DNA from 2 places in the Pedobacter sp. D749 genome. Region 1 is predicted to be linked to the other one. Evidence: riboswitches for the same ligand, from Rfam matches in the RefSeq annotation. Region 1 holds a riboswitch; the other holds the start of a gene.
The links. Region 1 has a riboswitch for thiamine pyrophosphate ahead of pnuC (nicotinamide riboside transporter PnuC). Riboswitches for the same ligand answer to the same signal wherever they lie in the genome.
Positions count from the first base shown of each region.

Region 2: another riboswitch for thiamine pyrophosphate. It lies ahead of thiS (sulfur carrier protein ThiS); the one in region 1 lies ahead of pnuC (nicotinamide riboside transporter PnuC).

Region 1 covers NZ_CP079218.1:3,839,383-3,847,369, forward strand. The annotation lists gene KYH19_RS15450 (class I SAM-dependent methyltransferase) at 1-560, shown strand, start outside; gene KYH19_RS15455 (hypothetical protein) at 651-1,700, shown strand; gene msrA (peptide-methionine (S)-S-oxide reductase MsrA) at 2,068-2,610, shown strand; gene KYH19_RS15465 (acyl-CoA dehydrogenase family protein) at 2,611-3,699, opposite strand; gene pnuC (nicotinamide riboside transporter PnuC) at 3,718-4,380, opposite strand; TPP riboswitch at 4,443-4,514, opposite strand; gene KYH19_RS15475 (DNA gyrase/topoisomerase IV subunit A) at 4,736-7,633, opposite strand.
Region 2 covers NZ_CP079218.1:5,183,795-5,191,781, forward strand. The annotation lists gene moeB (HesA/MoeB/ThiF family protein) at 1-125, opposite strand, end outside; gene thiH (2-iminoacetate synthase ThiH) at 116-1,243, opposite strand; gene KYH19_RS21275 (thiazole synthase) at 1,230-2,000, opposite strand; gene KYH19_RS21280 (thiamine phosphate synthase) at 2,012-2,647, opposite strand; gene KYH19_RS21285 (thiamine phosphate synthase) at 2,644-3,258, opposite strand; gene thiC (phosphomethylpyrimidine synthase ThiC) at 3,263-5,221, opposite strand; gene thiS (sulfur carrier protein ThiS) at 5,252-5,455, opposite strand; TPP riboswitch at 5,521-5,609, opposite strand; gene KYH19_RS21300 (leucine-rich repeat-containing protein kinase family protein) at 6,083-7,384, shown strand; gene KYH19_RS21305 (DUF1349 domain-containing protein) at 7,568-7,987, opposite strand, start outside.

The DNA.
Region 1 (7,987 bases):
AGGCAGTAAACTGGGATTTCATTTCTTCGTCTATTAAAAAATTTAAAACGCCACAGCCAAAAGTTTTAAATCTTTTCGCCTACACCGGTGCTGCATCACTAATTGCCAACGCAGCAGGTGCAGAAACTACCCACGTTGATTCGATTAAACAGGTTGTTACCTGGGCAAATGAAAACCAGGAGCTTTCAGGATTGAAAAATACCCGTTGGATGGTTGAGGATGCACTAAAATTTGTAAAGAAAGAATTAAAAAGGGGCAAAAAATACAATGGCATTATTCTAGACCCACCAGCTTATGGCCACGGTCCTAATGGCGAAAAGTGGAAACTCGAAGACCATATCCAGGAAATGATGCAGGATGTAGTACAATTATTAGATGAAAAAGAACATTTCTTAATTTTAAATACCTACTCCCTCGGTTTTTCTTCAGTAATTGTTGAAAATTTAATCCGTACTTCTTTTCCTGCGGTTAACAATCTTGAGACGGGAGAACTGTTTCTACAGGCTACATCAGGCATTAAATTGCCATTAGGCGTTTTCGGTAAATTCTGTAATGTGTAAATGTTAATTACTTTATTTTAAACTATCAGATTTCCGTCCTACTTTCATCGGTCCGGAAAAAGACTAAATTTTAATTATCTAATATATTCTATGAAATTCCCTCAATTAGCAGGCACCATAATACTTGGTTTTGCCGCAATCAGCTTATTCGCCAACTGTAATTCAGACGGTAAGAGCAGTGGCGGCATTGGTAAAATCTTCTCATCTGATACCACTAAAAAGAAAACGGACTCAACTGTAAACGTAATGAAACCGGTTGATCCAAAACTTTACGATTCGTTAGTAAAAAAACTGGCAAATGGAGATACTACCGGAAGATGGCCGGTAAAAAAACAACCATATCCTTTAGCTGGGGCTATTTTACCGTTTAAACGCATTGTTGTTTATTATGGAAACCTGCATTCGAAAAAAATGGGAGCTCTTGGCGAATATGCACCTAAAGAAATGTGGCGACGCCTAAATGCTGAGGTTAAACATTGGGAAAAGGCTGATCCTACTACCCCTGTACAACCAGGATTACACTATATTGCTGCAGTAGCAAGTGGAACACCTGGCAAAGATGGAAAATACATCAACAGGATGGGCAATAAACAGATCGATTCTGTTTTAAAAATTGCCAAAATGCAACCCAACACAATTGTATTTTTAGATCTTCAGGTGGCTTTAAGTACCATAAAAGCAGAATTACCGCACATCGAAAAATATCTTGAACTGCCTTATGTACATTTAGGTATCGACCCGGAATTTTCAATGAAGGATGGTTCATTACCTGGTAGAAAAATTGGCACTTATGATGCTGCCGATGTAAATTATGTAACGCAGTACCTGGCCGATATTGTTAAAAAACACAATTTGCCTCCAAAAGTATTTGTATTGCACCGCTTTACAAAGAAAATGGTAACCAATTCAGCTAACATTAAACTACGTCCTGAAGTACAGGTTGTAATGCATATGGACGGATGGGGCGAACCCGATTTAAAAATAGGCACCTACCGCCACTTTATACAAGGCGAGCCTGTACAGTTTACTGGATTTAAGCTGTTTTATAAAAATGACCTGAAGAAAGAACCTAAACGGTTAATGACTCCGGAAGAGCTGTTAAAGCTTAAACCAAAACCGATATATATCCAATATCAATAAAAACTGAAGCCTGTAATTACGATTACAGGCTTTTTTATTTGCTCCCCAATTGGAAAAAGCATATCTAGTCGTAGCATCACGCTACGACTTTCAAAAAATTAGAAAATAATAAATTTCTTTGCGAGATGCTAAAACCAGCGTTTATTGGAATCTTTTCTATCTAGTTGTAGCGTCGCGACTTTCAAAAATTAGGGGAATATTAAATGTCTTTGCGTATATTTAAGAGAAGATTATTAGGTTTCATACAAAACATGTCCTCCTTAAAACACCCAGGAATAATTTAATCTTTAACTATACTGTAATATCAAAAAAATGTCTTTTTTTTGATTGATCTAAAAATTGGAACAGATTTTATATAATGTAGAATATGCAAATAGCAACATTTGGCGGAGGCTGTTTTTGGTGCACCGAAGCCGTTTTTCAGACATTGAATGGGGTAAGCCAGGTTACATCAGGCTACATGGGAGGAGATTTAAAGCATCCTACTTATATGGAAATTTGTAATGGCAATACCGGACACGCAGAAGTAATTCAAATTACGTTTGACGAGAACGTAATTTCGTTTAGTGAGTTGTTATTGGTATTCTTTAAAACCCACAATCCAACAACCCAAAATAGACAGGGTAATGATGTGGGTACGCAATACAGATCGGTAGTGTTTTACAAAAATGAAGATCAGAGAAAACTGACGGAGAAAATGATCGAAGATTTAACCAAACAGCAAATTTTCGACAAGCCCATTACAACAGAAGTTTGTCCTGTAGCCGAATTTTATGAGGCTGAAGACTACCATCAGAACTATTTTAGCAACAACCAGGGAAAACCTTATTGCGCATTTGTAATACAACCAAAACTGAATAAGTTTGCTACTGATTTTAGAGATAAAATTAAAACAGAGCTTTTGGAATAATTAAATTTCAAAAGTAAGTAAAGCATGCTGGCTTGCCGTATGAATATCTCTCCAAACCCTGTTAATTTCTGATTCCTTCTTTGCAGCCTCTAGGCCACAGTATGGAAATAAAGTAGCTGCCGATTTCCAACAGGCATGGGCCAATTTACGGCTTATTGAACTTACCTCGCTTAATTTGTCATCAGCAATTTCTCCATTACTCATTAACTGATTCCAGGACGCATCAAAAGTATGATAGAATTTTGCACGAAGGCTTAACACTTCTTCTTTGCAGCGGTTAAGTTCATGATTAAAAAACAAAATTTGTGCTTCGCTATATCTACCTAACCCGGAACGGGAGTAAAATGATTGCTCTACCAGCTTAATAAAATGATTGGTCATTCCTAAACTATTTACCGTTAACGTGGTTTCTGCGAGTTGCAAAAAGGGATAGTCAAAGCCAGAATCGGCCACTTCAATTTGCTGGTTAATTTTAAAGGCACGATTTTCTTCAACCTTTAAATCGCAAACTTCAAAAGCATGGCTCCCTGTGGCTATTAAACCAAAGTAAGACCAACCAGGTAAAATATTTACTTCCTCTTTTTTAAGGATGAATGACTTAATTTCCGGTTCTCCGTTTTCATCCAAAATGTCATCCCCATTTTCGTTTTTAATTGTACAGTTAGCAGTAAATATAGTAGCATGTAATGCACCACTGGCATAACTCCATTTTCCATTGAGCAGATAACCAGTTTGCGTTTTAATGGCCACACCACCAACAGCACCACTTCCGGCAAAACAAACTTCGGGATTAGCAAAAATCTCTGCAGCCAATTCGGGATTTAAAAACCCTGCAAACCAGCCTGCACCGGCACAAAGTGTAATGGTCCAGCCTAAACTTCCGTCGGCTTCTGCTAATTCTTCTTCCAGTCTTAAAATTTCAGGGAGTTTTTTGTTTGATCCTCCATAAATTTCAGGCACAAAAAGTTTAAACCAATTTTCCTGATAAGCCAGTTCTAAAATTTCGGGATGAAGTTTACCCATTTTTTCAGAAAGTGCGGCATAAGCTTTTACTTTTTCCTGCCAGGTAGTTGCTAATGTTTCACTCATGTTTTTTTTGTGTAGAATCTAATTAAGCCAACTTGAGCTTGTTTTTTTAATGATTTTGTTCCAGTCAAAAAATCCAAATATAGCTACGACGAACAAAAACGTAGTTAAACAGGCCATAAGCGGAAGCTTTTTATGAAATAGCAACGGAATGGCCACAATATTCGAAATATTCAGGAATATCCAGTTTTCTATTTTGCGTTTGGCCAACAGCCACATGCCTGCCCAGGCAGTAGCAGAAACAAAGGCATCTGCGATTGGAACATCTGATTTGGTAAAGAAAATATCTATTTTAGCAATTACAAAATGTTCAGGCAAATTGATTAGAGCGGTGTAGAAAATTCCGAATCCTATTACAGAAATTAAAACAGCTATAAGTAATTCTTTTCTTGTTGACCATAGAACCTCCATATGGTGATGATTTTCCTGATTTTTCCAAATTAGCCAACCATACACGCTCATTACCAAATAATAAACATTAAGTACAATTTCTGCATATAAATTCGCTTTGTATAATAAGCTCATCACCAATAATATAGAAATGATCCCGGTTGGATAAAGCCAGATATTATTTTTCCTCGCCAATAAAACTTCAGATACGCCAAAACCAACAGCCAGCCATTCGATTAATGAGGTGTGTAAAATCTGCTCCTGAAAAAGCTTAAACCAATCTTGAAAATTCATTTACAATAATTTGCTTTGCAGCCGGTAAAAAACAATTAGCTACTGTTTTCAGGGCGAAACAGTTTTGTAAATTTAACCTCTTCCTACGGCGGCATTACCCGCATCAGGTTCATTAGAAGGTGTAAGGTTTGAGGTATAGGGCGTAAGGTTAAACCCTATACCTTAAACCTCTTGGCTTAAACCTCTAAATGGGTATAATCTCAGCAAATTGATGGCAACAGAAATTGCAACATCAAAAAGCACCCCTTTGAGCATGGCAAATATAGCTTTAAAAATGAAATGTTTTGGTTGAAATACGAAGAGTTGTCAACTTTCTTGCCACCAGGCCTTTAAAGTTGACAACTCTCAAGTCTATTTAAAACAAGCCCAACTGTCCCTTATCGTCAATATCAATATCATCCGGATTGGTAATTTCGAAATCTATCTTTTTAGCAGGTTTTTCTTCAACCTCAGGTTTCTCTTCGGTTTTAACCTCTTCCTTTTTAACAGGTTCGGCTGCTGGCTTTGTTTTTTCTACTACTGGCTTTTCTACTGCAACAGGTTTTTCTTTTACCTCTGGCTTATGCGCTTTAACTACAGGTGTTTCTGCACGTTCAAATTTAGGTTTTGGCTGCGTTGCAACAGCTTCATCCGTAATTGTAGCATCATTGGCTTCAGTATCAGTTGCCGCTTCTTCATTACTAACCGCCTCATTAGCCGTTATGCCATCATCCTCATTTTCCTCAACACTGGTTTCTTCAGTTTCTTCAACAACCACTTCAGGTTCTTCTAATACCACTTTCTGTACATCATGTGGAGATAACCGATTACCATTTGCTTTTAATCCTTTAACATCAATCAATTCAGCTAAGGTTAAATCCAACGTTTCCGGAATCTGGGTTTTGCCCTTTAAAACATCAACAATAATTTTCGCTGCCGGATTTGAAGTAAGGTACAGCAACTTCGATTTCTGCTCCTCGCTTATAAAAATGGTTTTCCTTCCGTTAGCTTGCAGTTCGAATGCAAAACGTTTGATATAATAGTTCTGCGCTTTGCCTTCAAAATGAACAGCGGCAAAAATCTGTTCAGGATCGAACTTCTGAATCAGGATTAATCCGTCATCAAAGTGATTGCTCAGTTCGAAAGAACTTAACTCGTAGTAACCATCTTTATGTACCTGCAAAATACGGTCATCGCCATCAAATTCACCCAGGTATTTTCCACGGCCATCAACATTTAAGCGTTTTAATAAATCATCGTACCAGATTTTAAGACCCGATAAGGTAGAAACGCCTTTACTCTTCAGAATGATTTTTTTAACCGGGTATTTTGAAATAATATTTCCCTGCGATCCACGTCCTTTAATGGCCACTTCTGCAAAATCCTGATCGAACTGAAGTTTACGCAATTTAGAATGCGGTTTCAAGGCAACATTCACAATTTCCGCCTCACCATTCGGGTTGGCAGTAAAATATAAAACCTTTGAGCCTTTCGATCCTTTGGTTAAATCGTATTCCTTATCGCGTGTTACCCCAACTACGGCAAACCTTTTAATATACGACGTACCGCTGGCACCATCCTTATAAACCATATTGTAAATGGTACGCTCGTCGTTTTTCTTAAACACCTGGGCATGAATAATGCCTTTACCTACAAAGGTCTTATCAGCCACCTTAGTGATGATACATTTACCATCTTCGCGGAAAACAATTACCTCGTCTATATCCGAACAATCAGCCACAAATTCATCCTTACGCAAACCAGAACCGATAAATCCGTCCTCACGGTTCATGTACAGTTTCACGTTCGCTAATGCAACTTTCGATGCTTCTACCCGATCGAATAAACGGATTTCGGTTTTACGCTCCCTTCCTTTTCCATATTTACTCAATAATTTCTGGTACCAGGCAATTGCATAATCGGTAAGATGTTTTAAATGGTTTTTAACGACTTTAATCTCATCTTCCAGGTTTTTCATCTGCTCATCGGCCTTTTTCACATCAAAACGGGTGATGCTACTCATTGGCTTATCAATCAGTTTCTTAAAATCCTCAGGTAATATTTCGCGGTAAAGCGATGGTTTAAACGGATCGAATAAAATATGTAATACCTCAACTACGGTATCAAAATTGGATGAGTTTTCATATTCAGGATTTTTGTACATCCCCTCCTGAATAAATATTTTAAGTAACGAACTAAAGAAAATTTTCTCCTGCAACTCGTGCAAGCGAATCTCCAGCTCTCTCTTTAATAAATATTTAGTGTGTTTAGTATTTTCAATCAGGATATCGTTCACACTCAAAAAGAGCGGCTTATCACCCTGGATAATACATGTATTTGGCGAAATCGACACCTCACAGGCCGTAAAGGCATACAATGCATCAATGGTTACATCAGGCGAAATACCCGGTGCCAGGTGCACTACAATTTCTACATTGGCCGCCGTGTTATCCTCAATCTTTTTAATCTTGATTTTGCCTTTATCATTGGCAGATAAAATACTATCGATAACAGAACCCGTTGTGGTGCTGAACGGAACTTCGGTAATCACCAAAGTCTTTTTATCCTTCTCCGTTATTTTCGCACGAACGCGGATTTTACCTCCACGCTGCCCTTCATTATAATTCGAGAAATCGGCCATTCCGCCCGTAAAAAAATCGGGCAATATATTAGGGCGCACCCCTTTAAGCGCTTCTATCGAGGCATCCAGTAATTCGATAAAATTGTGCGGCATTACCTTGGTAGCCAAACCCACGGCAATACCCTCAGCCCCTTGTGCCAATAACAAAGGGAATTTTACCGGTAAAGTGATCGGTTCGTTGTTACGCCCATCATAACTTAACTGCCATTCGGTAGTATCTGGGTTAAACACCACATCGTTGGCAAATTTTGATAAACGTGCCTCAATATAACGGGGTGCAGCAGCACTATCGCCAGTAACCGGATCGCCCCAGTTACCCTGCATATCAATTAATAAATCCTTTTGACCAATCTGTACCATTGCATCGCCAATAGATGCATCACCATGCGGGTGATATTTCATGGTATTACCGATTACGTTGGCTGCTTTGTTGAAACGCCCGTCATCCATCTCTTTCAAAGAGTGCATAATGCGTCGTTGAACGGGCTTTAAACCATCGTTAATGTGTGGAACTGCCCTGTCGAGAATTACATAAGACGCATAATCGAGAAACCAGTTTTCGTATAAACCGTTGATTGGGGTTATGGTATGTTTGTGCTCTTCGTTTACGTTTTGATCTAATTCTTCACTCATTTATTTACAAAAATTGGCAGCCGTAAATATAATAAAAATGATTACACAGAGTGAAGAGAGGTTATTCACATTTTGAGATCTAAAAAGTCGTCATCTCGACTGAAACGAAGTGGAACGGAGAGATCTATCCAGATAGATTTCTCAACTGCGTTGTACTCCACTCGAAATGACGATCGCTGGGTACCCATCTCTAGAAAATAATATTATCCTATCGGCTGGTGTCTCACCTCCAGAAATCTAAATTTGTTTATGTTGATTTGGAAAGCAGGTTCCGTAAGTTTTGTTAAGCGTTACTCTGGCTTTCCGGTACGATCTTTTTTGTCCTCATGCCCCACTGCTCATGGCCGCAAAAAA
Region 2 (7,987 bases), 1.3 Mb from region 1:
CAGCCCAAACCACCGGCACCAATAACCAACACTTTGGCGGCTTTTAAACTTTCTTGCCCTTTTAAGCCTAATTCAGGCAAAATCATCTGCCTGTTGTAGCGGTTTAGTTCTTCTTTTATGAACATGATTTACTGATCAAACTCCTATCCCAATCCTTCCAAACCGGTTCATAACCCTGTTTCCTGATCATGGTCGCAATCTCCTGTGCCGAACGTTCATCAGATATTTCGAACTGCTCTAATGATTGAGGTTCTACTTCGTAACCTCCGGGATTGGTTTTGGAGCCTGCGCTAATGGCTGTGATCCCCAATTTAATTACCTGATTTCTGAATGCCTGCGTTTCTCGTGTGGAGATTGACAATTCTACTTCGCTGTTAAATAATCGGTAAGCACAGATCAGTTGCACCAATTCTCTGTCGTTCATGACCACTTTTGGCTCCAAACCACCGCTAAAAGGCCGCAACCTGGGAAAAGAAATGCTGAATTTACTCTGCCAATATTGTTTTTCAAGATAGGATAAATGCAGGGCCGTAAAAAATGAATCTGTCCGCCAGTCTTCCAGGCCAATTAATACGCCTAATCCCATTTTATGTATGCCTGCCTGCCCCAAACGGTCAGGGGTTTCTAAACGGTATAAAAAGTTAGATTTTTTACCTTTTGGATGGTGTTTGCGGTAATCGTCCTGGTGATAGGTTTCCTGATAAACCAGAACCGTATTCAGCCCGTGCGGGATAAGTGTTTCGTAATCGGCCACATCTAACGGTTGTACTTCCATCGAAATGTGCGAGAAATGCGGACTGATCAGATCCAGTACCTTTTTAAAATAATCGGTATGTACAGTTTGGCTGGCCTCGCCCGTTACCAGTAGTACATGGTCGTAGCCCATCCCTTTAATTACGGCCACTTCCTGCATAATTTCCATTGGGTTAAGGGTGCGCCGGCGCACTTTATTGTCATAACTGAAACCGCAATAGGTACAGATATTATTACACTCGTTGGAGAGGTAAAGCGGGATATACATCTGGACGACCCGGCCAAAGCGGTCTAAAGTTAATCGCTGACTGATCTGTGCCATATCCTCAAGATAAGGCAATGCTGCGGGAGAAATCAGCGCTTTAAAATCCTCCAGATTTCGCTGTGTATTGTTCAAAGCCCGCTCTACATCAGCAGCCGTTTTATCATAAATACTGGCTTTGGTATCATCCCAGTTATAGGATTCGAATACCTCGTTAAAGCTCTTCATCTAAAAATGCGGTTAGTGGACTGCTTGCTGCAGCATAATGTTGCTGAGTGCCTAATTTAGATTCGAATGCCATTCTGCCGGCTTCTACAGCCAGTTTAAAGGCAATAGCCATATTGGTTGGGTTTTTAGCTATGGCAATTGCAGTATTCACCAAAACGGCATCTGCCCCTATTTCCATGGCTCTAGCCGCATCAGAAGGCGCGCCAATACCTGCATCAACAATTACCGGCACCCGGCTCTGGCTAATGATAATCTCTAAAAAATCGATCGTTCTTAGTCCCTTATTACTGCCAATTGGAGAACCAAGGGGCATTACAGCCGCTGTTCCCACATCTTCCAAACGTTTACATAAAACAGGATCGGCATGGATATAAGGCAGCACCACAAAACCGAGTTTAACCAGTTCTTCTGTGGCTTTTAAGGTCTCAATCGGGTCGGGCATGAGGTATTTCGGATCAGGATGGATTTCCAGTTTGATCCAGTTGGTTTCTAAGGCTTCGCGTGCCAGTTGAGCGGCAAAAACGGCCTCTTTTGCGTTACGCACACCAGAAGTATTGGGCAATAAATTAATGTGGGGATATTTAAGGTGATGAAGGATATCGTCGTCTTTACCTTTTAAATCTACACGCTTAAGGGCTACTGTAACGAGTTCAGAAGCCGAAGCAATTAAGGCGCTTTCCATCTCTTTTGCCGAACTAAATTTTCCTGTTCCGGTAAAAAGGCGGGAGCTAAAAGTTTGATCTGCTATGGTTAACATATCTGTAATTTTTAAATCGAATGAATACTGAATTTACTGCTGATTTCTTCAAGAACCGCAGCCGTTTGTGTTTGGTTGGTGAGCGCTGCCGAGATAGCAATTCCGTAAATTCCGGTTTCGAGTATAGCCGGAATATCTGCTGCTTCAATGCCTCCTATGGCTATAATGGGAGTGCTGATCCCCGCATTCTTCACTTTTTCCATTAAGTCCTGGTAACCTGCTAAACCTACAATCGGGCTCAGGTTTTCTTTAGTACGGGTAAACCTGAATGGCCCCAAACCGATATAATCTGCTCCTTCAGCTACCCTTTGCCGGATATGCTCGAAAGTATTCGCCGTGCCTCCGATAATCTGGTGTTTACCAATAATTTTTCTGGCTTCCAGAATAGGCATATCCTGTAAACCTAAGTGTACGCCATAACTGTTTACGGCTTTTGCCAGGTGCGGATAATCGTTTATGATTAATTTGGCACCATAACTTTCGCATAAGGCCTGCGCAGCCTTTGCAAAAGGCAGGATTTCGGCTTCAGCCTGGTTTTTAATTCTGAGCTGGATCCACTTTCCACCAGCCTTGAGCACCTGCTCAATGGCATCGATGTGTGTACCTGATTTAGGGGCTTGCGAGATATATTGTAAGGGCTGAATCATGGTTGTATTGTTAAATTTTGAGCATAAGCAAGGCATTTAACCCGGGCTTTTTTAAAATTAGTTAGGGCTATGGAAGGATCATTCCAGATGCTCCCCAATAGCGCAACACCATCGAAATTCATTGTTTTTACCTGATCGATTTCGGTTAAACCGATACCGCCAAGTGCGATGATTTTCGGGGTGGCTTGTTGTTTTTCCAAACGGAAATCTGGCGGAATTACACCTTGATAACCAGGTTTGGAAAGGCTATTGAACACTGGGCCAAAGAAACTGTATTGGTATTGCTTTATCTGTTCCATATCAGCCAGGTGATGGATAGAAGTGCTGAAGATCTTATTTTCTGGCAATTCCACATTATCCCTTTCCTTCCTGAAATTTTCTCTATGGTGGATCCGCTGGATATTATAATCGTTAGCAAGCGAATGGAAATGATGTAAAGCAATCCTTGGATGGTATTCAGATGAAATTCCTTCAATGATCTTCTGGTATGCTGCCTTATCAACGTTTTCTTTGCGTAGGTGAAAAACCTGTAAACCGGCTTCGAAAAGCTGGTTGATTAGGTTACTTTCTTCTTTAAAAACGGTTGGTTTGGCGATTACGATCAGTTCCATATCGTTAAGAGTAAATTTCGCTTCCTTTTTCAGTAAATTCTTTCGATTTTTCCTCCATTCCTTTGGCCAAAGCCTCGTATGCAGCTACTCCTTGTTTTGCAGCATACTCACGCACATCTTGTGTAATTTTCATCGAACAGAAATTTGGGCCGCACATGGAGCAGAAATGTGCAATTTTGGCACCTTCTGCCGGCAAGGTTTCATCATGGAATTCTTTTGCGGTATCCGGATCGAGCGATAAATTAAACTGGTCTTCCCACCTAAACTCGAATCTCGCTTTACTCAAAGCATTATCACGGTATTGTGCACCGGGGTGACCTTTAGCCAAATCAGCCGCATGGGCTGCAATTTTATAGGTAATTACACCATCTTTTACATCTTTTTTATTTGGTAAGCCTAAATGTTCTTTCGGCGTTACATAACAGAGCATCGCTGTTCCAAACCAGCCAATCATCGCGGCACCAATGGCTGAAGTAATGTGATCATAACCGGGTGCGATATCGATAGTTAAAGGGCCTAAAGTATAAAAGGGTGCTTCACCACAATGGTCAAGCTGCTTTTCCATATTCGCTTTAATCAGGTGCATGGGTACATGTCCTGGCCCTTCGATAATCGTTTGTACATCGTGTTTCCAGGCAATTTTAGTGAGTTCGCCAAGCGTTTCGAGCTCCGAAAACTGTGCAGCATCGTTGGCATCGGCAATACAACCTGGCCTTAAACCATCACCTAAAGAGAAAGCCACATCGTAAGCTTTCATGATCTCACAGATTTCTTCAAAATGGGTATAAAGGAAGTTTTCTTTATGATGTGCCAAACACCATTTCGCCATGATCGATCCGCCACGAGAAACAATTCCGGTAATTCTTTTCGCCGTTAATGGCACATAACGAAGCAGTACCCCGGCATGGATGGTAAAATAATCGACGCCTTGTTCGGCCTGCTCAATCAACGTATCACGGAAGATTTCCCAAGTGAGGTCTTCGGCTTTGCCGTTTACCTTTTCCAGGGCCTGATAAATTGGAACGGTACCGATGGGCACCGGCGAATTGCGGATAATCCATTCGCGGGTTTCATGAATATTTTTCCCTGTAGAAAGGTCCATAATGGTGTCGGCACCCCAACGGCAGGCCCACACGGCTTTTTCTACTTCTTCTTCGATGGTAGAAGTAACCGCGGAATTGCCAATATTGGCATTGATTTTCACCAGGAAATTACGACCAATAATCATCGGTTCCAATTCAGGATGGTTGATATTGCAGGGGATTACTGCCCTGCCCGCGGCTACCTCTGCCCTTACAAATTCGGGTGTGATGTAGCCTTTTGGGGTGTTGGCACCAAAACTATTGCCCTGGTGCTGGTGGTTCATTACCTCGTGCTGATCGCCCAATTGCGCATTTAACAGTTCGATCTGCTGGTTTTCCCTGATGGCAATGTATTCCATTTCGGCTGTAATGATGCCTTTTTTTGCATAATGCATCTGCGATACATTCGCACCCGGCTGGGCTTTATAAGGTTTATTGGTATAGTTAAAGCGTAAAGCATTGAGTTTATCATCCGCGAGGCGTTGTTGCCCGTAAGCAGAAGATAATTGATCAAGCTGTGTTACATCCTGTCTGTCTTTAATCCATTGCTCCCTTAATCTCGGAATTCCTTTCCTTACATCAATAACCGCATTCGGGTCGGTATAAGGGCCACTGGTATCATACACGGTTACGGGTGGATTGGGTTCGGTCAGGCCAAATCCGTTGTGAATTTTGGTTTCCGTTAAGCTGATTTCGCGCATGGCGACCTGGATATTATGAATTTTGCCCGGTACAAATATTTTGCGTGAAGCCGGAAATGGACTGCGGCTGATGACTTCCTGGTTTGGTGTTTTTTCTTTTTTCATATTAGGATGATTGAATAGTTGAGTGAATGAATTATTGAATGATTGAATATTGAATGAGTAGGTTAGACCTTCCATTCTCTCACTCAATCATTCAATAATTCTACATTAGCCTCCCTGAGTGGCTTTAATGAGTATAATCTGATCACCTGGGTTTAGCACATGCTTATCCCAAACAGATTTGGAAATGATGGTTTGGTTAACGGCTATGGCAAGGCCATTTGTTTCGGTTGAAATGACATCAGCAAGCATCTGTTCGATGGAACAGGCCTCGTTAAGCAGATAGTTTTGATTGTTTATAGTTACTTCCATATTTTAAAAAATTGGAAAAACTATAGAGATTGCCCCAAAATGGAGGTCGAAAAGAAAGCAATATTAAGATTGCTTTCACTTTTCCCTTCGGCAGTACTAACTGCATCAGGTTCAAAGGGTATTTCTCAGCACGTAGGCACCCCTAAAGTTTTTTGTAAATATATGCGATTAAATTTCTAATGCAAATTAAAAAATAAATTGGGCTATGGTGTTAGAAAGATGCGCTAGGGTTAATTGTTGTTACGTATTGGTTTTAAGTTGTAGAGGAGGTGTATATATAGATGAAATCTATTTAGTTTTTTTGTAATATAGAGAGTGAATGATAGTTGTTTAAATGGGTTAATAAATGGTAGAGCAGAATCAATTCCATCATCCATCTTACATTTTCCATTTTTTTAACTGCAAAGCGCATAGAGAGATACGCGAAGGGCGTAAAGTTTTTACCATATAAGACATTGAAGAACATTTAAGGATATTGAGCTTATATGATCCTTTTATGTCTTATATGGCTCAAATTAAATAAATTGTCCCTTAGGAATTAAGAACGCATGTGGGATTAAGCGTTGATCAACCCCGACTTAAGAAAAACCTCTATCTTCGTTGTCTTAACTAGAAACCAGCACACCTATGCAAAACCTGTTAGCACTACAAAGTGGCGAACTTAAAGGAGCAGTATCTTTAAAGCTTTCTGAAAACCTGACCGAGTTTCCAATGGAAATATTCGAGTTGGCCGATACTTTGGAAGTGCTGGATTTATCTTTTAATAAGCTAAGTGCCTTGCCTGCCGATTTTGGCAGTTTAAAGAAGTTGAAGATTTTTTTCTGTTCCGAAAACCTTTTCACGATTTTACCAGAAGTACTGGGCGATTGCCCTTCGCTGGATATTGTTGGTTTTAAATCCAACCAGATTGAAATGGTACCACCGAAGTCGATCAACCCGAATTTACACTGGTTAATTTTAACCAATAACAATATTGCTGAATTGCCTAAGGAAATTGGCCTTTGCAAAAGGATGCAAAAACTGATGCTTTCGGGAAACCGTTTGGCGCAATTGCCCGATGAATTGAGCAATTGCCAGAATTTAGCATTATTGCGGATTGCGGCGAATAAATTGCAGGAATTGCCGCAATGGATTACGCAACTGCCAAAACTTTCGTGGGTTGCATTTTCAGGCAATAACTTTAGTAAAACGCCGGCTGTAGAAACACTTTCATTAATCCATTGGCACGATTTGGAAATCAGCCATTTGTTAGGTGAGGGTGCATCGGGTGTCATTTCGAAAGCCAACAGAACAATTGGAGAAGAAACTACTGAAGTAGCCGTTAAAATATTTAAGGGAAATGTTACCAGCGATGGCCTGCCCGAAGATGAAATGACGGCCTATATTGCTGCAGGCTACCATCCGGGTTTGGTTAACCTGATCGGACGGATTACGCACCATCCGGATGATAAAAAAGGCTTGGTAATGGATCTGATTCCGAATCATTTTTACAATCTTGGCAATCCGCCAAGTTTAGAAAGCTGTACAAAGGATGTTTTTCCTACTGACAGAAAACTTTCTGAAAAACAGATCATCGGTATTGCTAAAACCATTGCTTCATTGGCTGCTCAATTACATAAAGCGGGCATTATGCATGGCGATTTATATGCGCACAATACTTTAATTGATGATGAAGGCAGTACTTTATTCGGCGATTTTGGTGCAGCCAGTTTTTACGATAAAACTTCTACTGAAACGGCTAAGGTACTGGAACGGATAGAAGTAAGCGCTTATGGTTATCTGCTTGATGATTTACTTTCTTTAAAAAACGAAGAAGTAAGTGAGGAAGTTTATAAAATGATCAGTGAACTTAAAGATGCCTGTTTGGCTACAGTGCCTTTAGAGCGACCAGGTTTTCAGGATTTGGTTGATCAGTTGGCTCAGATTTAATCAAAATTACTAGAAAGGTCGTGATTCTCGCGCAGGAGGGAATCTTCGCGTCATCTCGACTGGAGCGCAGCGAAATGGAGAGATCTAAGTCAAAAAATACGCTTTAGATAGATTTAGTTCGCTGAGCCTTCGGGTTCTTAACTGCGTTGCAATCGCTCAAAATGACGGTACGGGTGAGTCTCATTAATTCTGTTGTTTTTTTGCCCAATCCAACCTGCGCTGATCTGGCGTAGGCGTAACTTTAAAATTTTCGAATGTAGCGTTAAAACCTTTCCCATCAGGGCATGCAGCCACAAGGCCAACCATTACCGGGGCATTATCTTTAAAATAACAGGTACGCAGCATGGTATATTTTTTATCATCAAATGAATAGAAAATTTCTACTGCATCTAGTTTTCTAATCGCTTTCATCCAGATTGATGCAGGTGCTTTCTCCAATTCTACCACGCTCCAGTCGCTCGTTTTATGCGTTACAACGGCGCTTACATTTTGTTTCCCATTAACAAATTCAACTCCTGCTTTAATCCATTCTTCTTCATTAATGCGAAGCATCAATCCCATTTGATCAAACGTGGTTACATAATTTCCGGTAATTTTCACTTT